Regions from separate parts of the Streptomyces sp. NBC_00104 genome, predicted to be linked through region 2. Evidence: riboswitches for the same ligand, from Rfam matches in the RefSeq annotation. Region 2 holds a riboswitch; each other region holds the start of a gene.
What was found. A riboswitch is a leader RNA that binds a small molecule or an ion and turns the genes downstream of it on or off. The one in region 2 is predicted to bind thiamine pyrophosphate.
Positions count from the first base shown of each region.

Region 1: it holds a riboswitch for thiamine pyrophosphate, as region 2 does, so the genes downstream of both, OG272_RS35195 (thiamine ABC transporter substrate-binding protein) here and thiO (glycine oxidase ThiO) in region 2, are expected to answer to the same signal.
Region 3: it holds a riboswitch for thiamine pyrophosphate, as region 2 does, so the genes downstream of both, thiC (phosphomethylpyrimidine synthase ThiC) here and thiO (glycine oxidase ThiO) in region 2, are expected to answer to the same signal.

Region 1 covers NZ_CP108215.1:7,972,826-7,982,270, reverse strand. Annotated here, with positions in the region: gene OG272_RS35200 (ABC transporter permease) at 1-1,147, opposite strand, end outside; gene OG272_RS35195 (thiamine ABC transporter substrate-binding protein) at 1,123-2,208, opposite strand; TPP riboswitch at 2,302-2,409, opposite strand; gene rlmN (23S rRNA (adenine(2503)-C(2))-methyltransferase RlmN) at 2,525-3,631, opposite strand; gene OG272_RS35185 (hypothetical protein) at 3,683-3,859, opposite strand; gene OG272_RS35180 (phosphatidate cytidylyltransferase) at 3,965-5,083, opposite strand; gene frr (ribosome recycling factor) at 5,083-5,640, opposite strand; gene pyrH (UMP kinase) at 5,796-6,557, opposite strand; gene tsf (translation elongation factor Ts) at 6,754-7,590, opposite strand; gene rpsB (30S ribosomal protein S2) at 7,751-8,698, opposite strand; gene OG272_RS35155 (M23 family metallopeptidase) at 8,973-9,445, shown strand, end outside.
Region 2 covers NZ_CP108215.1:2,942,032-2,951,476, forward strand. Annotated here, with positions in the region: gene OG272_RS12710 (phytoene desaturase family protein) at 1-1,043, shown strand, start outside; gene OG272_RS12715 (hypothetical protein) at 1,069-2,031, opposite strand; gene metF (methylenetetrahydrofolate reductase [NAD(P)H]) at 2,088-3,011, opposite strand; gene thiE (thiamine phosphate synthase) at 3,112-3,756, opposite strand; gene OG272_RS12730 (helix-turn-helix domain-containing protein) at 3,882-4,247, opposite strand; gene OG272_RS12735 (FAD-dependent oxidoreductase) at 4,354-5,580, opposite strand; gene OG272_RS12740 (hypothetical protein) at 5,613-5,996, opposite strand; TPP riboswitch at 6,049-6,160, shown strand; gene thiO (glycine oxidase ThiO) at 6,158-7,333, shown strand; gene thiS (sulfur carrier protein ThiS) at 7,330-7,548, shown strand; gene OG272_RS12755 (thiazole synthase) at 7,553-8,347, shown strand; gene pknB (Stk1 family PASTA domain-containing Ser/Thr kinase) at 8,511-9,445, shown strand, end outside.
Region 3 covers NZ_CP108215.1:5,614,107-5,623,551, forward strand. Annotated here, with positions in the region: gene hisC (histidinol-phosphate transaminase) at 1-20, opposite strand, end outside; gene OG272_RS24730 (LacI family DNA-binding transcriptional regulator) at 433-1,545, shown strand; gene OG272_RS24735 (metallophosphoesterase family protein) at 1,744-2,838, shown strand; gene OG272_RS24740 (hypothetical protein) at 3,022-3,900, shown strand; gene thiC (phosphomethylpyrimidine synthase ThiC) at 4,134-5,960, opposite strand; TPP riboswitch at 5,953-6,109, opposite strand; gene OG272_RS24750 (YibE/F family protein) at 6,181-7,677, shown strand; gene OG272_RS24755 (SsgA family sporulation/cell division regulator) at 7,708-8,145, opposite strand; gene OG272_RS24760 (IclR family transcriptional regulator C-terminal domain-containing protein) at 8,244-8,969, opposite strand.

The DNA of each region.
Region 1 (9,445 bases), 5.0 Mb from region 2:
CGGCGAGCCCTCCGATGACCAGGGCGATGGCGGTCGCGGCGAGCGCGTACGTGAGCGAGTTGCCGACCGCCTCGATCGGCGCCACCAGGAAGATCCCGCTGTCGTCACTGGTCAGCGCCTTGTAGTAGCCGAAGCCGGGCGCGTCGAGCGACCGCTCCACCAGCACGCCCAGCGGCAGCAGGATCAGCACGACGACGGTGGCGAGGACCCCGCCCAGGAGCGCCCACTGCCCCGCCCCACGAGGACGTCGGGAGGTGAGTGACGCGTCCACCAGCCGCAGGGCGGTCTCCCGTCGCCGTACGGTCCACGCGTGCACGGCGAGGATGCACCCGACCGCGACGAACTGCACGAGTGTCAGCACGGCGGCCGTCGCGAGGTCGAAGATCTCCGAGGTCTGCCGGTAGATCTCCACTTCGAGCGTCGAGAAGGTCGGCCCACCGAGGATCTGCACCACACCGAAGGAGGTGAAGGTGAAGAGGAAGACCATCAGCGCCGCGGCGGCCACGGCGGGTGCGAGCGCCGGAAGCGTGACCCTCCGCCAAGCCGCGAGCGGCGACGCCCCGAGCATCCGCGCCGCCTCCTCCTGCCCCGGGTCGAGCTGCGCCCACAGCCCGCCGACGGTCCGTACCACGACCGCGTAGTTGAAGAACACATGCGCGAGCAGAATCGCCCACACCGTGGTGTCCAGCCTTACGCCCCACAGCTCGTCGAAGAGTCCGCCGCGCCCGACCAGCGCCAGGAACGCCGTGCCGACGACCACGGTCGGCAGCACGAAGGGCACGGTCACGACCGCCCGCAGAATGTCCTTGCCCCTGAAATCGAAGCGCGCGAACACATACGCGCCGGGGAGCGCGATCAGCAGCGTGAGCGCGGTCGAGACCAGCGCCTGCCAGGTGGTGAACCACAGCACGTGCCGGATCCCGGAGTCCGCGAGCACCTCCCCGATCCGCCCGAGGTCCCAGGTCCCGTCGGCCTTCAGCCCCCGGACGACGATCGCGGCGACGGGATAGGCGAAGAAGACCCCGAAGAAGGCGACGGGCAGCACCATGAGCCCGAGCCGCGCCGCGCTCCCCGACCGACGGGGTCCACGCGGTGCGGCCACGGCCTCCTTGGTCGCTTCGGTTACTTCAGTACGAGCGAGGTCCACGACTTGACCCACTGGTCACGGTTCTCGGCGATCTTCTCCGGCGCCATGGTCTCGGGGTCCTTCGCCGCGGGCCCGTACTCGGTGAACTCGGCGGGCACGGACGCCCCCTCGACCACCGGGTACACGAACATGTTGAGCGGCATGTCCTCCTGGAACTCCTTCGAGATCAGGAAGTCGATCAGCGCCTTGCCGCCCTCGGCGTTATTCGCGTTGCTCAGCAGCCCCGCGAACTCGATCTGCCGGAAGCAGGTGCCGGTCGCGACCCCGGTGGGCGCGGTCTTCGGCTTCGGGTCCGCGTAGACGACCTCGGCGGGCGGCGAGGAGGCGTACGACACGACGAGCGGCCGGTCGCCGCCGGCCTTCTTGCCGTCCGTCGACCCGGAGAACTCCTGGTAGTACGCCTGCTCCCAGCCGTCGACGACCTTCACGCCATTGGCCTTGAGCTTCTCCCAGTAGCCCTCCCAGCCGTCGTCGCCGTACTCGGCGGCCGTACCGAGGACGAACCCGAGCCCCGGCGAGGAGGTGGAGGCGTTCTCGGTGACGAGGAGGTCCTTGTACTCGGGCTTGATCAGATCGTCGAACGACCGAGGCGGCGCGATCTTGTTCTTCTCGAAGTACGCCTTGTCGTAGTTGACGCAGATGTCACCGGAGTCGATGGGCGTGACCCGATGCTCGTCCTGGTCGAGCTGGTACTCGGCGCCGACCTTGTCGAGCCCCTTCGCCTCGTACGGCTGGAAGAGTCCGTTGTCGAGCGCGCGGGACAGCAGCGTGTTGTCGACGCCGAAGAAGACGTCGCCCTGCGGGTTGTCCTTGGTCAGGATCGCCTGGTTGACGGCCTGCCCCGCGTCCCCGCTCTTGAGGACCTTGACCTTGTACCCGGACTCCTTCTCGAACGCCTTCAGCACGTCCTTCGAGTAGGCGAAGGAGCCGTGGCTGACGAGGGTGACGGTCTTGGAGTCGGCCCCGCTGCCGCTGCCGCCCGATCCGGACGACCCGCACGCGGACAGCGTGACGAGGCCCAGCCCTACGACCAGAACCGTTGCCTTCTTGGTGATGTGCACTGAATCGATTCCTCCTGGGCGTGACCAGGAAGAGACGCGGCCCTGCCCGGGGACCGTCGGAGGTTCCTCCGGCTCCCGGGCAGGGCGCAACAGCTTGAGTGAAGACCGAACTTCCTACCCAGAATGACCTGGGCGAGGTTCAGAGGGTCTGCGGCCCGCTTGCCGCACTCTCAGCGCTGTGGCGCTCCCCTGTCGGAATATGAAGATGTGTACGGAGGTCAGCGTACCCCGTGGCCGGATTCCGACTCCCGCCGGTGGCCACGACCGTCCGTCGCGCCAGGTCACGCCACCGGTCGCTCTACCTTTCGGTGGCCGCCTACCTTTCGGTGGCCGCCAGCTGACCGCACGCCCCGTCGATCTCCTGCCCCCGGGTGTCCCGGACGGTCACCGGCACGCCGTGGGCCGCGATGGCCTCGACGAACGCCTTCTCGTCCTCGGGCCGGGAGGCCGTCCACTTGGACCCCGGTGTCGGGTTCAGCGGAATCAGGTTCACGTGCACCGGCTTGCCCTTGAGCAGCCGGCCCAGCCGGTCACCGCGCCACGCCTGGTCGTTGATGTCCCGGATGAGCGCGTACTCGATCGACAGCCGCCGCCCGGACCTGGCCGCGTACTCCCAGCCTGCGTCCAGGACCTCGCGCACCTTCCACCGCGTGTTCACCGGTACGAGCGTGTCGCGCAGCTCGTCGTCGGGCGCGTGCAGCGAGATGGCGAGCCGGCACTTGAACCCTTCGTCGGAGAACCGATGGATGGCGGGCACGAGCCCGACCGTCGACACGGTGATCCCGCGCTGCGAGAGCCCGAGCCCGTCCGGCTCCGGATCGGTGAGGCGGCGGATGGCCCCCACGACCCGGTTGTAGTTGGCGAGCGGCTCCCCCATCCCCATGAAGACGATGTTGGACAGCCGCGCGGGCCCACCGGGGATCTCGCCGTCCCTGAGCGCCCGCATCCCGTCGACGATCTGATGGACGATCTCGGCGGTCGACAGATTCCGGTCGAGCCCGGCCTGCCCGGTCGCGCAGAAGGGACAGTTCATCCCGCACCCGGCCTGCGAACTGATGCACATGGTGACCCGGTCCGGGTACCGCATCAGCACCGACTCGACGAGCGTCCCGTCGAACAGCCGCCACAGCGTCTTGCGCGTGGTCTCCTGGTCGGTCGACAGATGCCGCACGACCGTCATCAGCTCCGGAAGCAACGCCTCCTGAAGCTTCGTACGCGCGCCCGCGGGGATGTCGGTCCACTGCTCCGGGTCGTGCGCGTACCGCGCGAAGTAGTGCTGCGAGAGCTGCTTGGCGCGAAACGGCTTCTCCCCGATCGCGGCAACAGCCTCCTTACGCTCCACAGGCGAAAGATCAGCAAGATGCCGCGGCGGCTTCTTGGCTCCGCGGGGGGCGACGAATGTGAGTTCTCCGGGTGCAGGCATAACCCTCCCAGTGTCGCAGATCGAATCGTGTGACCCGAGCCGGTCGAGAGGTCAGAGGATTCCGCCGACCACGCCCACGATCCACGCGCCGTAGTTCTTCCAGCGATGGGACATACGGCAGTACAGGCGCGGTCTGCGTCGGCCCGCCTGGTCGATCAGCGTCTCGCACCACCGGCAGGGCAGATCACCGTGGTACCTGCCGTCCTCGCCCACCCGTGCTCTCCCCATGAACGCGGACTCTATCGACTCCCGCCCGACCGTCCGAAGGACCACGGAAAGGGGCCCCCACCCCGGCGAACCGGACGGGGGCCCACGACACCATCAACGCGTCTGTCAGCCGGAGCCCACGAACAGCACCAGCAGCAGCCAGACCACCGGGGCGGTCGGGAGGAGGGAGTCCAGGCGGTCCATGATGCCGCCGTGGCCCGGCAGGAGCGTGCCCATGTCCTTGATGCCGAGGTCCCGCTTGATCATGGACTCGCCGAGGTCGCCGAGCGTGGCGCTGGCGGCGACGGCGAGACCGAGGAGCAGGCCCTGCCACCACGCACCGCCGTCGATGACGAACTGCATGAGCAGCGCGCCGGCGACCATGGCGAAGGCGATCGCGCCGAGCAGTCCCTCACGGGTCTTGCCGGGGCTGATGCGCGGCGCGAGCTTGTGCGTGCCGAACCGCCAGCCGACGGCATACGCGCCCGTGTCACTGACGACGGTCAGCAACAGGAACACCAGAACCCGCTGCGGCCCGTCGTCGGCGGTCAGCATGAGCGCGACGAACGTGGCCAGGAACGGCACGTAGAAGGCCGCGAAGACCCCCGCGGTGACGTCCTTGAGGTAGTTGTCCGGCGGTTCCGTCATCCGCCAGACAAGGACGGCGAGCGCGGTGAGCGCCATGGCCACCCACGCGCCCTCGGGCCCGCGCACGTACCCGGCGACGACCATGGCGGCCCCGCCGACCGCGAGCGGAACGAGGGGCGCCTTGATGCCCTTGCGTTCCTGCAGGCGCGAGGTGAGCTCCCACAGCCCGACCACCACGGCCACCGCTATCACGCCGACGAAGGCCGCCTTGACGATGAACAGCGACGCGACGATGACCACGCCGAGCCCGACGCCGACCCCTATGGCGGCGCCGAGGTCACGGCCCGCGCTCTTCTTCTGCGGGGCGGGCTGCGGGGCGTCGGGCATGGGCTCCGGCTTCTGCGGCGCCTCCCCGTAGGGGTGCGCCGACGGCGTCTCGTCGCGGAACGGGGGACCGGCCTGCCGAGCGGCCCCCCGGTCGTCGTCCTGGTCCCCGCCATGCGCGGGTACGTCGGGCACGATGGGCATGGGGCGAGTCTGCTGGGCCTCAGGCGCATCGTACGGGGGACCCGCCGGGGCATGCCCCTGGACAGGTCCCCGGTCGGTCGGCGCCCAGTACCCGGCTTGTGACGGCGCCCCCCAGGAAGAGTCGTTCATCAGACCTCGAGGAGCTCCGCTTCCTTGTGCTTGAGCAGCTCGTCCACCTGGGCGACGTACTTCGCGGTGGTGTCGTCGAGCTCCTTCTCCGCACGACGGCCCTCGTCCTCGCCGACCTCGCCGTCCTTGACGAGCTTGTCGATCGCGTCTTTGGCCTTACGGCGGACCGAGCGGATGGACACCTTGGAGTCCTCCGCCTTGCTCTTCGCGACCTTGATGTAGTCGCGGCGGCGCTCCTCGGTCAGCTCGGGGAACACCACTCGGATGATGTTGCCGTCGTTGCTCGGGTTGACGCCCAGGTCGGAGTCGCGGATCGCCTGCTCGATGTTGCGCAGGGCGGTCTTGTCGAACGGGGTCACCACGGCCATGCGCGGCTCCGGCACCGAGAACGAGGCCAGCTGGTTGATCGGCGTCAGCGCACCGTAGTAGTCGGCCACGATCTTGTTGAACATCGCCGGGTGCGCACGACCGGTGCGGATCGCGGCGAAGTCGTCCTTGGCGACCACGACGGCCTTCTCCATCTTCTCCTCGGCCTCGAGGAGGGTCTCTTCGATCACCACTTGCTCCTGCGTGTCTTGAGTAGGCCCGGCAGCTGTACTTGGTCTGGTCGGCGGCCGGCTGCGTCGCGTCTTGTTCCTGCACGGTTCCGGACCGGCAGGACATTGTCCATCCCTTGGTCAGGCTCCGTCCCCCGGGCAGGGGAAGGACCCGGTCAGGCCCGGCTTCCCTGATCACCCACGAGAGTGCCGATCTTCTCACCCTTGACGGCCCGCGCGATATTGCCCTCCTTGAGAAGCTCGAACACGAGGATCGGGAGCTTGTTGTCACGGCAGAGCGTGATCGCGGTGGCGTCGGCGACCTTGAGCTCGCGGGTGATGACCTCGCCGTAGCCGAGGGAGTCGAACCTGACCGCGTCCGGGTTGGTCTTGGGGTCGGAGTCGTAGACCCCGTCCACGCCGTTCTTGCCCATCAGCAGCGCCTCGGCGTCGATCTCCAGAGCGCGCTGGGCGGCGGTGGTGTCGGTGGAGAAGTACGGCATGCCCATACCGGCGCCGAAGATGACCACACGGCCCTTCTCCAGGTGGCGCACGGCGCGGAGCGGGATGTACGGCTCGGCGACCTGGCCCATGGTGATGGCGGTCTGGACGCGGCTGTCGATGCCCTCCTTCTCCAGGAAGTCCTGGAGGGCGAGGCAGTTCATGACCGTGCCGAGCATGCCCATGTAGTCGGAGCGGGCCCGGTCCATGCCGCGCTGCTGGAGTTCGGCGCCGCGGAAGAAGTTGCCGCCGCCGATGACGACGGCGATCTCTGCTCCGTCGCGTACGACGGCCGCGATCTCCCGGGCGATGGCGTGCACCACGTCCGGGTCGACGCCGAGGCCACCGCCCCCGGAGAACGCCTCTCCGGACAGCTTCAGCATGAACCGGCCGCGTTCCGCTTTGCTTGCGTCGCTCTTCTCGGGCTTGGTGGTCATGGAGATCTCGCCTCTTTACGTGTCGCACATACGAAGAAGGCCATTGCCGGTGGGGTGGTGTTCGCATCCCATGCGCGGCAATGGCCTCCTCGTCAGATCCGCTGTCGTCCGTCGCGCGTCACGCGCGCACGTGGCGTGCGTACGCGAACGACTGCACTCGACCCTATCGGGGCCGGGCGCCCGTCGCGTAACGGACTCAGATGCCGACCTTGATGCGCGTGAAGCGCTTCAGGGTGACACCGGCCTCGTCCAGGACCTTCTGGACGGACTTCTTGTTGTCCAGCGCGTACGGCTGGCCGAGCAGCGTGGCGTCCTTGAAGAAGCCGTTGAGGCGACCCTCGACGATCTTCGGCAGGGCGGCCTCGGGCTTGCCCTCGGCGCGGGTGGTCTCCTCGGCGACGCGGCGCTCGGACTCGACGACGTCGGCCGGCACGTCCTCCTTGGAGAGGTACTTCGGCGCGAAGGCGGCGATGTGCTGGGCGATGCCCTTGGCCACGGCGGCGTCGGCCTTGTCCAGCTCGACCAGGACACCGATCTGCGGGGGCAGGTCGGGCATGGTGCGGTGCATGTAGGAGAAGACGAAACCGTCGGCGTACTGCGCGAAACGGTCGAGGACGATCTTCTCGCCGAGGTTGGCGTTGGCCTCGTCGACGTACGCCTGGACGGTCTTGCCGGCCTCGATCTCGGAGGCGAGCAGGGCCTCGAGGTCGGCCGGGGAGGTCTTGGCGACGTGCTCGGCGATCGCGGCGGCGGCGGCCTGGAACTTCTCGCCCTTGGCGACGAAGTCCGTCTCGCACTTCAGCTCGACCAGCACACCGGAGGTGTTGTCGTCGGCGATGAGGGAGACCACGGCGCCGTTCTCGGCGGAGCGGCCCTCGCGCTTGGCGACGCCCTTCTGGCCCTTGATGCGCAGGGCCTCGACGGCCTTGTCGACGCTGCCCTCGGCCTCGTCCAGCGCCTTCTTGCAGTCCATCATGCCGGCGCCGGTGAGCTCACGGAGCTTCTTGACGTCGGCGGCGGTGTAGTTCGCCATGATCTGTGAATCTCTTCTCGGAGTTCGAAGTCTCGAAGTCGGCGTCCGCCGCCGCTCGTAGGGCGGGCGCCCGCCGAAAGATCTACGGGCTGTGGGTGAACGGCGGGTGGCGCGCTCGGCGCCACCCGCCGTCATGTCGACAGCCCTACGACCGTGAAGGTCAGGCCTGCTCGGCGTCCGCGGCCGGAGCCTCGGCGGCGGGGGCCTCAGCCTCGGCAGCGGCCTCGGCCGGAGCCTCAGCAGCGGCCTCGGCCGGAGCCTCGGCGGGGGCCTCGGCGGGGGCCTCGGCGGCAGCCGGAGCCTCAGCAGCGGCGGCAGGGGCCTCGTCGGCCTTCTTCTCGCCCTCGAGCAGGTCGCGCTCCCAGGCGGCCAGCGGCTCGCCCGCGGCCTTGTCGCCCTTGCCCTCGGTGGCGACCCGGGAGCGGGAGATGAGGCCCTCGGCGACCGCGTCCGCGATCACGCGGGTGAGCAGCGTGACGGAGCGGATCGCGTCGTCGTTGCCGGGGATCTTGTAGTCGACCTCGTCGGGGTCGCAGTTGGTGTCGAGGATGGCGACGACCGGGATGTTGAGCTTCCGGGCCTCGCCGACCGCGATGTGCTCCTTCTTGGTGTCCACGATCCAGACGGCGCTGGGCACCTTCTGCATCTCGCGGATACCACCGAGGGTCTTCTCCAGCTTGGCCTTCTCGCGCGAGAGCACGAGAAGCTCCTTCTTGGTGAGACCCGACGCGGCGACGTCCTCGAAGTCGATCTGCTCGAGCTCCTTGAGGCGCTGCAGACGCTTGTAGACGGTCGAGAAGTTGGTGAGCATGCCGCCCAGCCAGCGCTGGTTGACGTAGGGCATGCCGACGCGGGTGGCCTGCTCGGCGATGGCCTCCTGCGCCTGCTTCTTCGTGCCGACGAACATGACCGTGCCGCCGTGGGCGACGGTCTCCTTGACGAACTCGTAGGCGCGGTCGATGTACGACAGCGACTGGAGCAGGTCGATGATGTAGATGCCGTTGCGCTCCGTGAAGATGAAGCGCTTCATCTTCGGGTTCCAACGACGGGTCTGGTGACCGAAGTGGACGCCGCTTTCCAGCAGCTCCCGCATCGTGACGACGGCCATGGCCGTTCTCCTTGAATTTTCTCGGTTGTGCCGTGGGAGCCGGACGGCTCCCGCGCCTGACACCCGCGAAGCGCCGTTGCCACAAAGGACCGAGAGGCGCTGATACGGACCACAGACGGGCCTCGTACCGGGGCGTGCGAAGTCGACCCGGTGACCCGGATCGCCACCAGAAGTGTACGGGACCCGCGAGGCCCCGGGTGACGCCGATATCCACAACCGGCGAGTACTCCACAGATCCCGACCATGATCACCCGGTTCACGGGACGCTTCCCCCATGTCTCACGAAACGGCTCACGAGCGAACGACCCGCCGACGTGCGCGTGCGGGTGCGGGTGCGGGTGCGGGTGCGGGTGCGGGTGCATGGTCGGCCCTGCTGCTGTGCCTGATGTCGACCCTCCTGGCCACGGCCTGGACGACGGCACCTCGCGCGGCCCCCGGGCCACCGGCCCCCGAGGACCCCGTCCCCGCCCTGGGCCGTGCCTGGCCCGTCGGGCTCCGCCCGCTGGTGGTCCGCGCCTGGGAGCCCCCGCCCACCCCCTATGCCCGGGGGCATCGAGGCGTCGACCTGTCCGCCCCGCCCGGCTCCCCGGTACGCGCGGTGGCATCGGGCCGCGTCTCCTTCGCGGGCCGGGTGGCGGGCCGTGGAGTCATCGCGGTCGGCCTCTCCGCCACGGGCGACCCACCCCTGCGCACGACCTACGAGCCGGTCCGGGCATCCGTGAGGAAGGGCGACGAGGTAACCGCGGG
Region 2 (9,445 bases):
AGCCGTACCCTGCCGTGCCCCACAAGCGGCTCCTGCGCACCCGCCGCGCCGGCACCCTCGCCGAGATCGGCGCGTGGGAGCTGCGCGACCCCCGGCTGACGGCCCTGCTGGAGAGCCACGCCCTCGCGTACGGCCTGGACCCGAGGACCGTCCCGGCGAGCGCGGCGGTCCTGCCGTACATGGAGCACGCCTTCGGGACCTGGTACGTCCGGGGCGGCATACGGGAGTTGGCGCGGGCCCTGTACGAGCGGTGCCTGGCCCGCAGGGTCGAGTTCGTCTTCGGCGGCGAGGTCACGGGGATCGTCGAGAAGGACGGCCGGGCGGCCGGGGTGGAGCTGTCGGACGGCACGGTGGCCGAGGCCGACTTCGTGGTCGCCGGCGTCGCGCCCGAGGTGTTGGGCCGATGGGTGCGGCCGTCGGCCGTGCGGAGTGCGGGCGGGGTACCCGCCCAGCGGGGGACGACGAGCCGTCTGACCGTGCTGCTGGCGCTGCGCGGTGCCCGGCCGGACGGCGCGGCGCACCGGACGGTGGTGCACACGGACGACCGCGACGGTGAGCTGGACCTCCTGTTCGGCCCTTCCCACGGGATGGTCGCGCGGCCGACGGTGACGGTGCTGCGCCCCGACGATCCGGGACTGGTGCCGGACTCCGGGCATGAGGCGGTCACGGTCACGTGCCCGGTCCCCGCCGAACCCGACTTCGGTTGGGCCGAGTCGGATGTCTTCGATCATCAGGCGGAGTGGTTGATCAGCGCCGCCGAGCGCGCCGTACCCGACCTGCGCGAGCGCCTCCTGTGGCACGAGGTCCGCACCCCGGCCGACATCGCGCGGACGACCGGTGCGGTGGGCGGCGCGGTCCCCGCCCCGGCGCTCGCCGCGGCCGACGGCCGCCTGCTGCATCCGTCCAACAGCACCGCGACACCGGGCCTGTTCACCGTCGGCGGCTGGTCCCACCCGGGCGGCGGCCTCCCGCACGCCGGGATGTCGGGCGCGCTGGTGTCCGGACTGATCGTGGAGGGGCCGGACTTCCGCGGCTCCCAGTGAGGCTCACCCCGACCCGGGTGGCCCTTCAGAAACGGTACTGCTGCTCGTCGTAGCCGTTCTGGCCATTCCCGTTGCCGTTGCCGTTGCCGTTGCCGTTGCCCTGGTACGGGTACTGCTGGTCCGACGGGAGGTCCGAGCCGAAGGAGTCGTCGGTGTTGCGCTGCTGCGGAACCCAGACACCACCGGGCGGGGTCTCGCCGCCGTAGCCGCCGTTGCCGTACTGGTCCTGGCCGTAGCCCTGTTGGCCGTATCCCTGCTGGCCGTAGGACTGGTCGTACGAGGCCGTGGCGTCGTACGTCTGCGTGCCGATGTAGGGGTCGGAGTAGGCGGCGTACTGCTGCTGGGACGGGTCATAGCCGTACCCCTGCTGGTCGTAGCCGTAGTAGGCGAAGGCCTCGTCCTGGGCGGACTGGTCGGCGGTCGCGTAGGGCTGGCCGGCGGCGCCCGCGTAGGCGTTGTCGTCGCGGTAGACGCCGTACGTGCTGGTGTCGTCCGGCAGGGGCTCCGGGGAGTAGACGGTGTTCGTCCCGGCCGCGGAGGGCAGGGACCCCGGGCGGACGAACACGTCGTCGTCGCGGTCGTCGTCGAGCCGACCGTCGTCCTGGCGGTACGTTCCGGCGGCCGTGGCCTCCAGGTCCGTGACCTCCAGGGTCGGGTCCTGGCGGTCCGGTTCGCCGCGCCGCCGCTTCTTGCCGACCTTGGGGAGCCTGCCGCCCTCCTCGCCCTCACCGGGGCGCGGGCGGACCGCCCAGCCGGCCTCGAAGCCGCGGCGGAACGACAGCGTCACATAGGTCTGCCCGATCGCGAACCCGATCGCGCCCAGCGCGATGACGATCACGTTGGGGATCAGCACACCGAGGACGACTCCGAGGAAACCGGCGAAGGCGAGCAGTCGCCAGCGCAGGCGCGCCTTGTACTGCAGCAGCACCTCACCCAGCAGCCACAACGCGACGACACCGAACGCGATGTAGAGGACCGTCCAGCCCATGTACGCCCCTCTCCCTGTAGCCGCTACGCAGTGTGTCGTACGCGAGTGCGACCGGTCTAGGCCCGTGGTGAATGGTGCAGGCCCAGGTTCTCGTAGATTTCCAGAGTCGCGGTGGAGTTGTTCAGGGTGATGAAGTGAAGTCCGGGGACTCCTTCGTCCAGCAGCCTCGCGCAGAACTCCGTGGCGAACTCGATGCCAATGGAGCGTACAGCGGCCGGATCGTCTTTGGCTGTGACGATCCGCTCTTTCAGGGCGTTCGGGATGGCGGCGTTGCTGAGTTGTGGCAACCGTTCCAGCATCTTCACGCTGGTGACGGGCATGACCTCCGGAATGACAGGGGTTTCACAGCCGGCCGTCGCGACGGCGTCCCTCAGACGCAGGTACGAGTCCGGGTGGAAGAACATCTGGGTGATCGCGTAGTCGGCGCCGGCCCGGCACTTGTCGACGAAGCGCGCCACGTCGCTGTCCCAGTCCGGGGAACGCGGGTGCATCTCCGGGAAGGCCGCGACGCCTACGCAGAAGTCGCCCGATTCCTTGATGAGCTGGACGAGTTCGGCGGCGTAGGTCAGGCCCTGCGGATGCGCGACCCACTCGGCCGTGGGGTCGCCGGGCGGGTCGCCGCGGACCGCGAGGATGTTGCGGATCCCGGCGTCCGCGAACTGGCCGATGATGTTGCGCAGCTCGGCGATGGAGTGGCTGACCGCGGTGAGGTGGGCGACCGGGGTGAGGGTGGTGTCGGCGGCGATCTGCTCGGTCGCCTTCACCGTGCCGGCCCGGGTGGAGCCGCCCGCGCCGTACGTCACGGAGACGAAGCTGGGGGCGACCGCCTCGATCCTGCGGAGGGCGTTCCACAGGTTCCGCTCGCCCTTCGCCGTCTTGGGCGCCCAGAACTCGAAGGAGTACGTGGTCTTGCCCGTGGCGAGCATGTCACGCACGGTGCGTGCGTGGTCAGTCCGGGTAGAAGCGGTTCCTAGGGCCATACCGGCAGGTTAGTCAGGTCGGGGTCGTCCCCCAACCAGAGGCGGGGGTTTTGTCCGTTTTGCCGACCTGTTGTCCACGCCTTGGACAGCCGTGGACCCACTACAGGGCGCGCAGACGCTTGGCGAACTCCGCCGCGGCGGAGGCGGGGTCGTCGGCCTCCGTGATCGCCCGGACGACGACGGCCCGGCGGGCGCCCGCCTCGACGACCTCGTCGAGGTTGCCGAGGTCGATGCCGCCGATGGCGAACCAGGGGCGGTCGGTGCCGAGGGCGGCGGTGTACCGCACGAGGTCCAGGCCGGGGGCGTGACGGCCGGGCTTGGTGGGGGTGGGCCAGCAGGGGCCGGTGCAGAAGTAGTCCACGCCCTCCTGGACGGCCGCGGCGGCGGCCTCCTCCTCGGCGTGGGTGGAGCGGCCCATCAGGACACCCGCACCGAGGATGGCGCGGGCGGCGGGGACGGGAAGGTCGCCCTGGCCGAGGTGCAGCATGTCCGCGCCGATGGCGTGCGCCACGTCCGCGCGGTCGTTGACGGCCAGCAGCTTGCCGTGCCGGCGGCACGCGTCCGCGAAGACCTGGAGGTGCTCCAGCTCCTCGGCGGCCTCCATGCCCTTGTCGCGCAGCTGCACGATGTCCACGCCGCCGCTCAGGACCGCGTCCAGGAACTGGGGCAGATCGCCCTGTCGCCTGCGGGCGTCCGTGCAGAGGTAGAGCCGGGCGTCGGCGAGCTGTGCGGCGGCGTCGGGCATGCGTGTGTCCCCCGTTGGCGGTGCGTTGTCGGTGCGGCGTGCGGGAGCCAGGGCCCTCGCGGGCCCGGCTCCCGTACGCCGTACAGGCGGCTGCGTCAGATTTTCGGGTGTTTCCGGTGTTCGGGTCAGACGGCGAGCGCCTGGGCGCGGCGCTTCACCTCCGTGCCGCGATTCTCGCTCAGGGCCTGGGCCGGGGTTCCGGGCAGGCTCGGGTCCGGAGTGAAGAGCCACTCCAGCATCTCTTCGTCGGTGAAGCCGTCGTCCCTCAGCAGGGTCAGGGTGCCGGACAGGCCCTTGACCACCTTGTCCCCGTCGATGAAGGCGGCGGGGACGTGCAGCGCGCGGTTCTCACCACGGCGTACGGCGATGAGCTGGCCTTCCTTCACCAGCTGCCGCACGCGGGTCACCTCGACGTCCAGCATCTCTGCGATGTCGGGGAGGGTCAGCCACGCGGGGACGAGAGCATCGATCTTTGCGTCAATCTCGGTCACGTCTCCAAGACTGCCATCTGGGACTGACAGTGGGTAGCCGAGCCCCTCCGACGGGGGCCGACAGGGGGGTGGGGAGTACGCCGGGCGGCGGTGAAAAACGCCTGCGCTACGCCGTCGCCGCCTTCAGGGGCCTGGCCGGGTCCTCCAGCAGCTCCGGGTCCATCGGGGTGCCCGCCTCGATCAGGCGGCGGCCCTGAGCCAGGTCGCGGGGCCGGCCCACGGCGAGCAGGCCGACCAGCCGGCGCTCGCGGAGCCAGCACACCGACCAGGCGGTGCCGGTGGGGTCGCCGCGCCGGACCATGGTGTCGGCGGAGGCGTGGTCGCCCGCGTACTGGACGAAGCGGCCGAACTGTTCGGACCAGAAGTAGGGGACGGGGTCGTAGGGCTCGGGGGTCTCGCCGACGATGTTCGCGGCGACCGTGCGAGGGCCCTGGAGGGCGTTGTCCCAATGGTGGACGAGGAGGCGACGGCCGTACCTGGCCGAGGGGAAGGAGGCGCAGTCGCCGACCGCGTAGACGTCCGGCGCGGAGGTGCGCAGGTGGTCGTCGGCCACCACCTCGCCGTGTGCGCCGAGCTCGATGCCCGAGCCCTTCAGCCAGACCGTCGCCGGGCGGGCGCCGATCCCCACGACGACCGCGCCGGCCGGCACCCGGGTGCCGTCGTCCAGGACGACCGTCCCGGGCTCGACGCGCTCCACGCGCGCGTGGGTGCGCAGCGTGGTCCCGCTGTCGGCGTACCAGGCGGCCATCGGCGCGGCCACCTCCGCCGGCAGGGCGCCCGCGAGCGGGCGGTCGGCCGCCTCGACGACCGTCACCGCGCAGCCCGCCTCGCGCGCGGCCGTGGCGAACTCGGCGCCGATCCAGCCCGCGCCCACGACCACGATGTCGTGCTGCCGGGCCAGTACGGGCCGCAGCCGCTCGGCGTCGTCCAGGGTCCGCAGGAGATGCACCCCGGGCACTCCCTCGGCGCCCGGCAGCCGGATCGGTTCCGCGCCGGTCGCGAGGACGAGGAGGTCGTACGGGACGGGCCCGGCGGCCGTGTCGAGTTCGTGGTCGGCGGGGCGCAGGCCCGACACCTCGCGGCCCAGCCGGAGTTCGATGCCGAGCGCCTCGAAGTCGACGTCGAAGGCGGAGCCCTCGGCCTTGCCGAGCAGCACGGCCTTGGAGAGCGGCGGCCGGTCGTACGGCTGGTGCGGCTCGGCGCCGATCAGTGTCACGTCGCCGGTGAAGCCCTGTTCGCGCAGGGCGACCGCGGTCTGCACCCCGGCCATGCCCGCGCCCACGACGACCACGCGCCGCGCCGACCCGCCCCTTTGCTGCGTCTGCTCGCTCACCTGATCACCATAGACAACTGACGTTCGGTCAGTCAGCGGGTGGGTCGGCGGTCGCTTTCCGTGAGCCGCCCCACGGTCTCGTCGACCTGCTCCACCACGCTCGTCCCGCTGCCCGGTCGCGACTCCCACTCCCAGGTCTCCTCCAGGCGGACCCGCCCGTCGGGGAGCTCGGAGACCTGGGACACACAGTGCCCGGACGCGGTGGTCCCGTCGGTCTTCAGCTGCACGTACCGGAAGTCCAGCCGGTCCCCCGCGCGCGTGCCCACGAGGTGACCGCGTACGACGTCGCCGCCCGCGTACTCGGCCCAGATCTCGCCGTCCTTCTCGTGGTACGCGAACCGGGTGCGGGTGCCCACCTGACCTGGGGCTTGGTCCGCGACGGGGGCGAGGACGAGACCGTCGAGCGAGCGGGGCATGAGCGGAGGCTCCCTTACTGGGACGATCGGCGAGGGCTAGGGTGGGCCACCGTAGAGCACTCGCGGGAGCCCGGACGCACCGGGCTGAGAGGGAGGCTGGCGGCCTCCGACCGTACGAACCTGATCCGGGTCATGCCGGCGAAGGGAGGGGCTGGACGCCCATGTCGCGTACGCACACGTCAGACGTCCTCGTCGTGGGGGGCGGAATCATCGGGCTCGTCACGGCGTGGCGGGCCGCGCAGCGCGGGTTCGCCACGGCCGTGGTCGATCCCGAGCCCGGCGGCGGGGCGGCCCGGGTGGCGGCCGGGATGCTCGCCGCGGTCACCGAACTGCACTACGGCGAGCAGACACTGCTGGGGCTCAACCTGGAGTCCGCGCGCCGCTACCCGGACTTCGCGGCCGAGCTGACGGAGGAGACCGGTCTCGACCTCGGTTACCGCCGCTCCGGCACGCTCGCGGTCGCGCTCGACGCCGACGACCGCGCCCATCTGCGCGAACTGCACGCCCTGCAGCGCCGGTCGGGCCTGGAGTCGGAGTGGCTGAGCGGACGTGAGTGCCGCCGTCTGGAGCCGATGCTCGCGCCGGGCGTGCGCGGCGGACTGCGGGTCGACGGGGACCACCAGATCGACCCGAGGCGGCTCTCCGGGGCCCTCGTCGCGGCCTGCGTGCGCGCCGGGGTGGTGTTCCACCGGGCCTGGGCCGACGAGCTGTCGGTGGTGCGGGAGCGGGCCGCCGGGGTCCGGACCGGCGACGGTGACCAGGTGGCGGCCGGGCAGGTCGTCCTCGCCGCGGGCAGCCTCAGCGGGCGGCTCGCCGGGGTCCCGGAGGAGGTGCTGCCGCCGGTGCGGCCGGTGAAGGGGCAGGTGCTGCGGCTGACCGTGCCGAAGCCGTACGCGCCCTTCCTGAGCCGTACCGTGCGGGCCGTGGTGCGTGGCAGTCACGTCTACCTGGTGCCCCGCGAGAACGGCGAACTCGTCGTCGGCGCGACCAGCGAGGAGCAGGGCTGGGACACCACGGTGACCGCCGGCGGGGTGTACGAACTGCTGCGGGACGCCCATGAACTCGTCCCCGGGATCACCGAACTCCCGCTCACCGAGACCCGCGCGGGCCTGCGCCCCGCCTCCCCCGACAACGCGCCCCTCCTCGGCCCGACCGGGCTCGACGGCCTGCTCCTCGCCACCGGCCACTACCGCAACGGGGTGCTCCTCACCCCGGTGACCGGCGACGTCCTGGCCCATGTGCTGACCACCGGTGAACTGCCGGAGGAGGCCCGTGACTTCACGCCGCTGCGGTTCCGCGCCGGCGCGGCCCGCGAACTCCTGGAGCAGCCCGTATGAACACCACCGGGACGCTGACCGTCCTCGTCAACGGGGAGCGGCGGCAGATCGCTCCCGGCACGGCCCTCGACGCGCTCGTGCGGACGCTGACCGCGTCCCCCGCCGGTGTCGCCGCCGCGCTCAACGAAACCGTCGTCCCGCGCGCGCGGTGGACGACCACCGCCCTCTGCGAGGGGGACCGTGTCGAGGTCCTCACCGCCGTCCAAGGAGGCTGATCCCATGGCAGACGACCCCTTCGTCCTCGGCGGCACGACCTACTCGTCCCGCCTGATCATGGGCACGGGCGGCGCGTCCAGCCTGGACGTCCTGGAGCGCGCTCTGGTGGCCTCCGGCACGGAACTGACGACGGTGGCGATGCGTCGCGTGAACGCGTCCGTGCACGGCTCGGTCCTGTCGGTGCTCGACAGGCTCGGCATCCGGGTCCTGCCCAACACGGCCGGCTGCTTCACCGCGGGCGAGGCCGTGCTGACGGCCCGCCTCGCACGCGAGGCGCTGGGTACGTCCCTGGTCAAGCTGGAGGTCATCGCCGACGAGCGCACGCTGCTGCCCGATCCGATCGAACTGCTCGACGCCGCCGAGACGCTCGTCGACGACGGTTTCACCGTGCTGCCGTACACGAACGACGATCCCGTCCTCGCGCGGAAACTGGAGGACGTGGGCTGCGCCGCGATCATGCCGCTCGGGTCGCCCATCGGGTCCGGGCTCGGCATCCGCAACCCGCACAACTTCCAGCTGATCGTCGAGCACGCGCGGGTGCCGGTGATCCTCGACGCGGGCGCCGGTACGGCGTCGGACGTCGCGCTCGCGATGGAGCTGGGGTGCGCCGGTGTCATGCTCGCCTCCGCCGTGACCCGGGCCCAGGAACCGGTCCTCATGGCCGAGGGCATGCGGCACGCGGTGGAGGCGGGTCGGCTGGCCCACCGCGCGGGCCGCATCCCCCGCCGCCACTTCGCGGAGGCGTCGTCACCGGGCGAGGGACTGGCGCGGCTGGATCCGGAGCGCCCGGCGTTCTGAGTCGAACCTCACGCCACTCCACTCTCACTCGAACAACCGAACGAGCTCGGCCGAACACCCGCCTGTCACAGCCCTCCGATCTCGGTCACAGCTCTGCTGCAGTACGTCTCGCGTGCCACGGAACCTTAGGGGCCCGTCAGCGGCGGCTCGTACACTCACCTGCGTGGACACGACCCTTCAGGACCCGCTTGTCGGCCATGTGCTCGACGGCCGGTATCGAGTCGAGGCGCGGATCGCGGTCGGCGGGATGGCCACGGTCTACAGGACCGTGGACACCCGCCTCGACCGCGTGCTCGCGCTCAAGGTGATGCATCCGACGCTGGCCGCGGACCGGACGTTCGTCGAGCGGTTCATCCGTGAGGCCAAGTCGGTGGCACGGCTGTCCCACCCGAACGTGGTGGGGGTCTACGACCAGGGCACCGACGGCTCGTACGTCTACCTCGCGATGGAGTACGTCGCCGGCTGCACCCTCCGTGACGTGCTGCGCGAGCGCGGGGCGCTGCAGCCCCGGGCGGCGCTGGACATCCTGGAGCCGGTGCTCGCCGCGCTGGGCGCCGCGCACCGCGCCGGGTTCGTGCACCGGGACATGAAGCCGGAGAACGTGCTGATAGGGGACGACGGCCGGGTCAAGGTCGCCGACTTCGGGCTCGTACGGGCCGTGGACACCGTCACCAGCACCACCGGCACCGTCCTCGGCACCGTCTCCTACCTCGCCCCCGAGCAGCTGGAGCACGGCACGACCGACACCCGCGTCGACGTGTACGCGTGCGGCGTGATGCTCTACGAGATGCTCACCGGCGGCAAGCCGCACTCCGGGGACTCCCCCGCGCAGGTGCTCTACCACGCGCTGCACGACGACGTGCCGCCGCCGTCGGCCCTCGTACCGGGGCTGGCGTACCAGCTGGACGAGCTGGTCGCGTCGGCGACCGCCCGCAATCCGGAGCTGCGGCCGTACGACGCCGTAGCGCTGCTCGCGCAGACACTGGAGGCTCGGGCCGGGCTGAGCGGCGAGCAGCTGGACGCGGTGCCGCCGCAGGCGACGGCCGACGGCCACGACAGCGCCGAGGACCGGACCAGCGTGATCCCGCGCTCGCTGTC
Region 3 (9,445 bases), 2.7 Mb from region 2:
TTGGGGCTCGTCTCGCTCACCGCAGTCCTCCTCGTCGACGTAATGCTTCTCACCTTATGAGGATTCGGCGCCCCTGCGAATGGCCTGTGGACAACCGCGTCCGTCCCGCATCCACACCTCTGCTGTCACACCAGCCCCACGGGCATCAGCACACGAAGGGGTACGAATCAGGGGGCGTGCCGTTCGCGGACGCACGCGCCGGTGGCTCACGCCGTAGCGCGCATCACCCGTGCAGGTGAGTTGAGACCTCTTCGAAACATCAGCTACTTGGCAGGCCTATGCGCGCCGACAAGTCACGTAGTGCCATTGGATCGTTCAACTCCCTTACAATCCAAGGCACTTGCCCCTGTATGACCTTGCAGAAACGTGCCTGTCAACGAGTGCATATGCGTCCGCACTACCCCACCGCATGAGCCCTACTATCGGCTCGCCATGACAGCAGCAGGGAAGCACCAGGTGAGCCGCGCGGAAACTCCCCGCCGAGGCACCCGGTCGGGCCGGGCGGGCATCCGGGACGTGGCCGCCGCCGCCGGAGTCTCCATCACGACCGTTTCCGACGCCCTCAACGGCAAGGGCCGGCTCCCGGACGCCACCCGACGCCATGTACGCGAGGTCGCCGACCGACTTGGCTACCGCCCCTCGGCGGCGGCCCGAACCCTCAGAACCGGCAAGTCAGGCCTCATCGGCCTGACCGTGACCACATACGGGGATGAACCTTTCACCTTCACCGAGTTCGCGTACTTCGCGGAAATGGCGCGGGCCGCCACCTCGGCCGCGCTGGCCCGGGGCTACGCCCTGGTCATCCTCCCCGCGACCTCGCGGCACGACGTGTGGTCGAACGTCGCCCTGGACGGCACCGTGGTCATCGATCCCTCGGACCACGACCCGGTCGTCAGCGAACTGGTCCGCCAGGGCTTACCGGTGGTCTCCGACGGCCGCCCGGCCGGCTCGCTGCCGGTCACCGCGTGGGTCGACAACGACCACGAGGCCGCCGTCCTCGGCATCCTCGACCACCTGGCCGCCGCGGGAGCACGGCGGATCGGGCTCCTCACGGGCACGACGACGGACACGTACACGCATCTCTCCACCACCGCGTACCTGCGCTGGTGCGAGCGAGTGGGCCAGGATCCGGTGTACGAGGCCTACCCGGCGCACGATCCGTGCGCCGGAGCCGTCGCCGCCGACCGGCTGCTGGCCCGGCCGGACCGCCCGGACGCGGTCTACGGCCTCTTCGACCCGAACGGCACCGACCTGCTGGCCGCGGCCCGGCGGTACGGCCTGCGCGTCCCCGAGGACCTGCTGCTCGTCTGCTGCAGCGAGTCCGCCGTGTACGCGACCACCGAGCCGCCGATCACCACGCTCTCGCTCAAGCCTCGCCGGATCGGCACGGCGGTGGTCCAGCTCCTCATCGACGCCATCGAGGGAGTCGAATCGGACCAACCGGTCGAGCAGGTGATACCGACGGAGCTGATCGTGCGGACCTCGTCCGAGCGGCGTCCACCGCGTACGACGGTCAGCCCGCCACGATCACCCGAAGAGGGTTGACGCCCGAGCTGAGGATCCGAACGGGAATTGGGCGGGAGAGCCCCGCCCAATTCGGGAGAAAACCGCGGCGAACTGGGGCCCTGCGCCATTTCACCACCCCTGGGTCATCACATGGCGCGATCCGCATTCCTATGATGGGCGCACACACCGTGGGCCGCTGCGACCAGGCAGTCCGATGCGGTGCAGATGCGGGCGATGGTGGTGGAGGGGTCGATGACTCAGGGGGCCGGTCAGGGACCCGAGGTGCGGACGCCGACGGTGCGCGATTTCCGCGTGCCCGCGTACGTCCACGAGGCCGGTCCGTACGGCCACACCGCAGACCCCGGAGAGGCCTCCAGGCCCTCCGAGGAACCCGAGGGCTACCCCGAGGGATACACCCCGACCCAGCGGGACCTTCCGGTGATCAAACGGGGTGACACGCTCCAGGTCGTGATCGACCCGGAGACCGCGGAGGCCGAGCAGTCCTCCGCCCGGCCGGGTCCGCTCTTCGTCGTCGGGGACGTCCACGGCTACCTCGACGAACTCCTCGCCGCACTGCGCGAGAAGGGCCTCGTCGACACCGCGGGCAACTGGTCGGCGGGCACCGCCCGGCTCTGGTTCCTCGGAGACTTCACCGACCGGGGCCCGGACGGCATCGGCGTCATCGATCTCGTGATGCGCCTGTCCGCCGAGGCCGCCGCAGCAGGGGGCTACTGCAAGGCCCTCATGGGCAACCACGAGCTGCTGCTGCTCGGCGCCAAGCGGTTCGGCGACACCCCCGTCAACTCCGGCGCGGGCACCGCCACCTTCCAGGCCGCCTGGCTCCTCAACGGCGGCCAGAAGACCGACATGGACCGCCTCCAGGACCACCACCTCCAGTGGATGGCCCGCCTGGACGCCATGGAGGAGGTCGACGGCCACCTCCTGGTGCACTCCGACACCACGGCCTACCGCGACTACGGCGACTCCATCGAGGCGGTCAACGACACCGTCCGCGAGACGATCACGCGCAACGACCCGGACGAGGTCTGGGACCTCTTCCGCAAGTTCACCCGGCGCTTCTCCTTCCGCGACGAGGGCGGCGCCGATGCCGTGCGCTCACTGCTGGAGACCTACGGTGGCACTCGCATCGTCCATGGTCACAGCCCCATTCCGTACCTCCTGGGCGAGGTCGGCTCGGAGGACGGCGAGGACCGCTCGGGCCCCTCGGTGAACGGACCGTACACGTATGCGGACGGTCTGGCCGTCGCCATGGACGGCGGCGTGACCATGGCCGGAAAGCTGCTGGTCCAGGAACTCCCGTTGCGTAGCTGAGCCTTCAACGGGCAGGCGTCCCCCGTCGGAAGACTTGGCTGGCCAGGGGCCAATTTCTTCAAACCCCCTGTCACCGCCTGCCGTCACCGCTCTACCATCGGCTTATCCGTAGCAGGCTCCCCTCCGTTTCTGCCCGACGGCTCGTCAGCATGCCGAGCCACAAGCCCTACGGAGCATCGGGGGATGCACATGAACAGCGTTCCGCAGCACCTGCTCAGTGAGGACCGCCAGGAGTACGAGCGGATCCTCGGCGAGGCGCTGCGCTCCGCACCACAGCGCCCGGAATTCGCCGCCGGCCTCCAGCGGCTCAACCGCGAACAGCTGCGCACCATGGCTCTCAACGCCACGGCGATCATCACCGCCGCCGCGACGACCGAATACCAGTACTACGTCAAGGTCCGCGACGAATTCCGCAACCCGCCGTCGACCACCACGCCCGCCCGTGAGGGGACGGCGTCCGGGTCCAGCGAACCGGACGGCACCGCGGTGGGACTCGCCGCCACCGTGGGCGAGGTCACCGAGGCCGTCGGCGCGGGCGCCGGTGCCATAGCCACGGTGCTCGCTCCCGTCCTCGCCGGAACCGCCGCAGTGCTCTTCCTGCTCGTGGGGTACGTCATGAAGGTGCTCGACCCCGAGCGCGCGATCGCCGAGACCCTCCTCACCACGGGGTGGGTCTTCGGCGCGGTCACGGCGGCGGCGATCCTCGTGGCCGCGATCGGCCTCCTGCTCACCGCCCTGCGCAACAACGCCACCGCCCTTCTGGACGACGGAGCGCGCAGCGAGCTGAACGAGGAGGTGACCCGGGCCAGGGAAGCCTGGTGCGAGGCTCTCCTGGAGCGCGGCATCCTGCCGTTCCTCCGCGATGCCCTCGCCAACCCGGGCCCGGCGGTGCTGAGCGAGCCGGACCAGCCGGCCCGGCCCAGCCGCATGCCCCACCTCGGTTACAACCGCCCGAGCTTCAGCAGCAGCCCGGACAGCGGCGGCGCCGGCTCCCGCCCCAGCTACAGCAGCCCGGACTTCTCCAGCCCGGACTTCGGCGGGCCGGAGCACCAGCCCGAGTAGCACCCGGGCTGCGGCCGCCACCCGGAAGCAACCGGGCTTCGGCGGCCATCTGGCACGCCCCCGGCCCGCGGGCCGGAACAGGCCCCACGGCACCGCCCAACCCGCGGCGGCGGGCTCTCCCGGCAACCGGCCGGAAGAGCACCGCTCGTCGCACAGGCAGCAGTTCGCCGCACGAGCGGTGGCGGCCGCGACCGGACCACTTCGCCGCCCATGGCTTTCGGCGGAGGTGCGCCTCAGTCCGCCATCGGCAGATAGACCCGGTTCCCCGCCTCCGCGAACTCCTTGGACTTCTGGGCCATACCCGCCTCGATCTCGGACCGGGAACCACCGTGTTCACGACGGATGTCCTGGGAGATCTTCATCGAGCAGAACTTCGGTCCGCACATGGAGCAGAAGTGGGCCGTCTTGGCCGGCTCGGCCGGGAGCGTCTCGTCGTGGAACTCACGAGCCGTGTCGGGGTCGAGGGCCAGGTTGAACTGGTCCTCCCAGCGGAACTCGAAGCGGGCGTCCGACAACGCGTCGTCCCACTCCTGTGCGCCCGGATGTCCCTTGGCGATGTCCGCCGCATGAGCCGCGATCTTGTAGGTGATGACGCCGGTCTTCACGTCGTCACGATTGGGCAGTCCCAGGTGCTCCTTGGGCGTGACGTAGCAGAGCATCGCTGTGCCCCACCACGCGATCATCGCGGCACCTATGCCTGAGGTGATGTGGTCGTACGCCGGCGCGACGTCCGTGGTCAGCGGGCCGAGCGTATAGAACGGGGCCTCATCGCAGATCTCCTGCTGCAGGTCGATGTTCTCCTTGATCTTGTGCATCGGGACATGTCCCGGGCCCTCGATCATGGTCTGTACGTGGAAACTCTTGGCGATCGTGTTGAGTTCCCCGAGCGTGCGCAACTCCGCGAACTGCGCCTCGTCGTTGGCGTCCGCGATGGAGCCCGGCCGAAGGCCGTCACCGAGGGAGTACGTGACGTCGTAGGCGGCGAGGATCTCGCACAGTTCCTCGAAGTTCTCGTAGAGGAACGACTCCTTGTGGTGCGCCAGGCACCAGGCCGCCATGATCGAGCCGCCGCGCGAGACGATGCCGGTCTTGCGGTTCGCGGTGAGTGGCACATACGCGAGGCGCACGCCCGCGTGGACCGTCATGTAGTCCACGCCCTGTTCGGCCTGCTCGATGACCGTGTCCTTGTAGATCTCCCAGGTCAGCTCCTCGGCCTTGCCGTCGACCTTCTCCAGCGCCTGATAGAGCGGCACCGTGCCGATGGGGACGGGGGAGTTGCGCAGCACCCACTCGCGGGTGGTGTGGATGTTCCGGCCGGTGGACAGGTCCATGACCGTGTCGGCGCCCCACCGGGTCGCCCAGGTCATCTTCTCGACCTCCTCCTCGATGGAGGAGGTGACCGCGGAGTTGCCGATGTTGGCGTTGACCTTCACCAGGAACCTCTTGCCGATGATCATCGGCTCGATCTCCGGGTGGTTGACGTTCGCGGGCAGTACGGCCCTGCCCGCCGCGATCTCCTCGCGGACGACCTCCGGCGAGATGTTCTCCCGTACGGCCACGTACTCCATCTCGGGGGTGATCTCCCCGCGTCGTGCGTACGCGAGCTGGGTCACCGCCCGGCCGTCACGGCTACGGCGTGGCTGGCGCGGCCGCCCCGGAAACACCGCGTCGAGGTTGCGCAGCCCGCCACGCGGCGAGGTGTGCTTGACCCCGTCGTCCTCGGGGCGGACAGGACGGCCCGCGTACTCCTCGGTGTCTCCCCGGGCGATGATCCAGTTCTCGCGGAGGGGGAGGAGTCCCCGCCTGACGTCGGTCTCCGTTGTCGGATCGGTATACGGGCCGGAGGTGTCGTACAAGGTGACGGACTGCCCGTTGGTGAGGTGCACCTGGCGGACCGGCACCCGCAGATCGGGGCGCGAGCCCTCGATGTACGCCTTGTGCCAGCCGATGGACTTCCCGGCCTCCAGAGGCTGTTCGCCCTGGTTCGTTTCGCCCTCGGACGCGGTGGATACCCCGTCTGTCTGGCTGGAGGCAGGCGTGCGTGTGTCCTCGATGGTCATGAGACCTACTCCCTACGCCGGCATTACCCGGTAACAGGTTCAGCGGTCGACGCAGCGATTTCCGCCCGACGATGTTCCACGTGAAACATCGCGTCTGCGGAGGTCAGCGCCCTCTCAGCCCGGTGCTCCGAGCTCCCGCGTGTGCAAAGGTGCCTCCACGCTAGCGGCAGATGTGGCGCGGTGAACAGTGCGCATCGCTCGTTCTTGCGATGATCGGTCGGTGACCACGACGCAGCAGCCCCCGCCTCCGCCCCCCGAGCGACCCCACGGCCATGGCCCCGGAAACGGTCATGGGCACGGCTCCGACGGTGGCCATGGATACGGTTCCGGGGGCGGCCACGGCCCCGGAGACGGTCATGGATACGGTTCCGGAGGCGGTCATGGCCCCGGTGACGGACATGGCCAAGGCCCGTCCTCCGGCGGCGGCCACTCCCACAGTCACAGCCATGGCCCCGCCGCGCCCGTTTCGCAACATCTGCGCAAGGTCATCGCGGCGGTGCTGATCCCCTTCGCGACCGCGGTCGTCGTGGGCCTCGTCGTGCTCTGGCCCGGCGGCGCCCCGGCACACGAGCGCACCGGGGTGGGCTTCGACCGGCAGACGCAGCAGGCCACCGTCACCAAGGTCGACGAGGTCGACTGCTCGTCGGTGAACGCCTCGGGTGTCCCCCCGACCGGCGACACGTCCACCGCCGAGGGCTCATCCGCCCAGCAGCAGGCGAACGGCACCTGCAAGAAGGCCACGATCCGAGTCGATACGGGCGACGACAAGGGCCGTACGTTCACGGAGATCGTTCAGCCGGACCAGTCACGGCAGTTGGAGCAGGGCCAGGAGGTCGTGGTCGCCTACGAGCCCGCCGCGCCCAAGGACCTGCAGTACTCGGTCACCGACGTGAACCGGAAGTTCCCGATGGCGCTGCTCGCCGGGATCTTCGCGCTCGCCGTCGTGGTGGTGGGCCGACTGCGTGGCCTCATGGCCCTGGTGGCACTGGCCATCAGCTTCCTGGTGCTGACCCTCTTCATCCTGCCGGCCATCCTGCAGGGCTCGAACCCGCTGGTGGTGGCGGTGGTCGGGGCGAGCGCCATCATGCTGATCGCTCTCTACATGTGCCACGGGCTCTCGGCCCGGACATCCGTGGCGGTGATCGGCACCCTGATCTCGCTGCTGCTGATCGGCCTGCTGGGTTCCGGATTCATCGGCTGGGCCTATCTGACCGGCAACACGGACGACAACACCGGCCTGATCCACGGGCTGTACCCGACGATCGACATGAGTGGTCTGCTGCTCGCGGGCGTCATCATCGGCTCGCTGGGTGTGCTCGACGACGTGACGGTCACGCAGACATCGGCGGTCTGGGAGCTGCACGAGGCCAACCCGGCGATGGGCTGGCGGGACCTGTACCGCGCGGGCATCCGGATCGGCCGGGACCATATCGCGTCGGTGGTCAACACCCTGGTCCTCGCCTACGCCGGCGCCGCGCTGCCACTGCTGCTGCTCTTCTCGATCGCCCAGAGCAGTGTCGGCACGGTCGCCAACAGCGAGCTCGTCGCCGAGGAGATCGTGCGCACGCTCGTCGGCTCCATCGGCCTCGTGGCCTCAGTGCCCGTGACCACCGCGCTGGCCGCCCTGGTCGTCTCGGCCGACCGCCCGGGGGCCCCGGAAGCGGCGGCCGTGCCGGCTCCGGCACGCGGCGGAAAGGGCCGCCGCCGGAAGCGCTGAAGCGTTACGGCACCCCGGCGCCGTAACGGTTCACCCCGCGCTCTGCTCCTCCGCCAGGATGCGGTCCAGAGCCTCGTCGAGCAGCGTGTCGAAGTCGGCGAGGGAACGCTCCTGCCCCAGCGGCACGAGCTTGTCCGTACGGTCCAGGAAGGCCACCAGCGGCGCCGTGCCGACCCGGAACATCGCCTGGTCGGTGCCCACCTGAAGCCGGATCAGGACCTCGCCGAACGTCTCCGGATCGGCGGGCGCGATGTGGACGTCCCCGTCCCCACACGGCCGACCCACGCCGTCGATGAGCAGCTCCCGCCCGAAAGCCCAGGTCACCGGAGCATCACCGGGCAGGTGGAAGGTCAGCCGCACGGCATAGGGATCACAGGTCTCGTAACGCAGCTCCACCGGAATGCGGAAGGAGAGCTCCTCCGAGACCAGGAAGCTCATCATGACCTCTGCCTGTACCGACTCGTGCATCGCCTACCCCGCCGTGTTCGTCGACTGGCCAGGAATCATCCGCCTGACACCCCTGGAAGTTTGCTGAAAGTACACGAGAGATCACAAGGAGTGATTTTTCAGATGCTGATAGAGATCGCGAGTGTCCCTAGCAGCTTTCCGATCTCGGTCTGCAACTGACGGGCGACGGGCAGCAGTCTGTCCGCCTGGTGCGACGGCAACGAGATGGCGAGGGTCCCGGCGGTGGTCCCCACGGTGATGGGAATCGCTGCGCAGACCGTCCCCAGGGCGTACTCCTGCCGCTCGACGACCGGCTCCATCCGCCCGATCCGGTCCAGGCGCCGGAGCAGCGCCTCGTCGTCACGGACCGTGTACGGGGTGAGCGACTGCACCGGATAACGATCCAGGTGGTCACGGCGGGCCTCATCGCTCAACTGGGACAGCAGGCACTGTCCGATGGCGTGTGCGTGACCCGTCTCACGGAAGTCGGCCCACTCCTCGACGGCCGGGGTGTTCGGGCTGTCGGCGACGCACTTCACCTCGATCTCGCCGTCCCGGTAGATCGCGAAGTACACGGGCACACCCAGGGCGTCCCGCCAGTGCGCCAGGACCTCGCCCACCGTGCTGCGACGTTTCTGCTGCGCTCCACTGCTGCTCAGCCGCTCCGCCGCCTCACCGAGGAAGAACAGCCCCTTCTCCCGGCGGAGATAGCCATCGTGGACCAGCGTGCGGAGCAGGTGGTACGCCGTGGGGAGCGCGAGCCCGGCGTCCCGCGCCAACTGTTTGGCAGGCGCCCCGTGTTCCCGCTCGGCGACGGCCTCCAGGAGCCGCATCGCCCGCTGCACGGAGCCGATCAGAGTGCCGGAGTTCGCCTCCGACACGGTCGGCGACGCCGGGGCCGGGATCCGCGCTCCCCTTGTCGGACCGTGCCCATGAGATGGCACAGGGCGGTCGAGCCCGGCGGTCCGCGGCTGGGTCCGGGCCGGTGGTGCCGGTGGCTGTGCACGGGTCGATGATGCCGCCACCTGCGCCTGCGGCAGGACCGGTGACGCCGGTGGCCGCGTCCGTGTCTGGGGCGCGGGAAGTTCGGGACATCGCTCGTTCTCCTCGCCCGGCGAGGTACGTGGCTGCACAGGGGGAGCCGAGGTCTTCGAAGGCGCAGTACGCGGCGGTGGCGGCGCACCGTGAGTCTCCGCGGCCCGGACACGCGGCTGCTCGGCGGCTGTCGGTGTCGATCGCGGGCCCGGCTGCGTGGGAGGAAGGGCGCTCTGTGCCGACCGGGAACGCGGCCTGGCGGATGGGGAGAGCGGTTCTGCGGGTG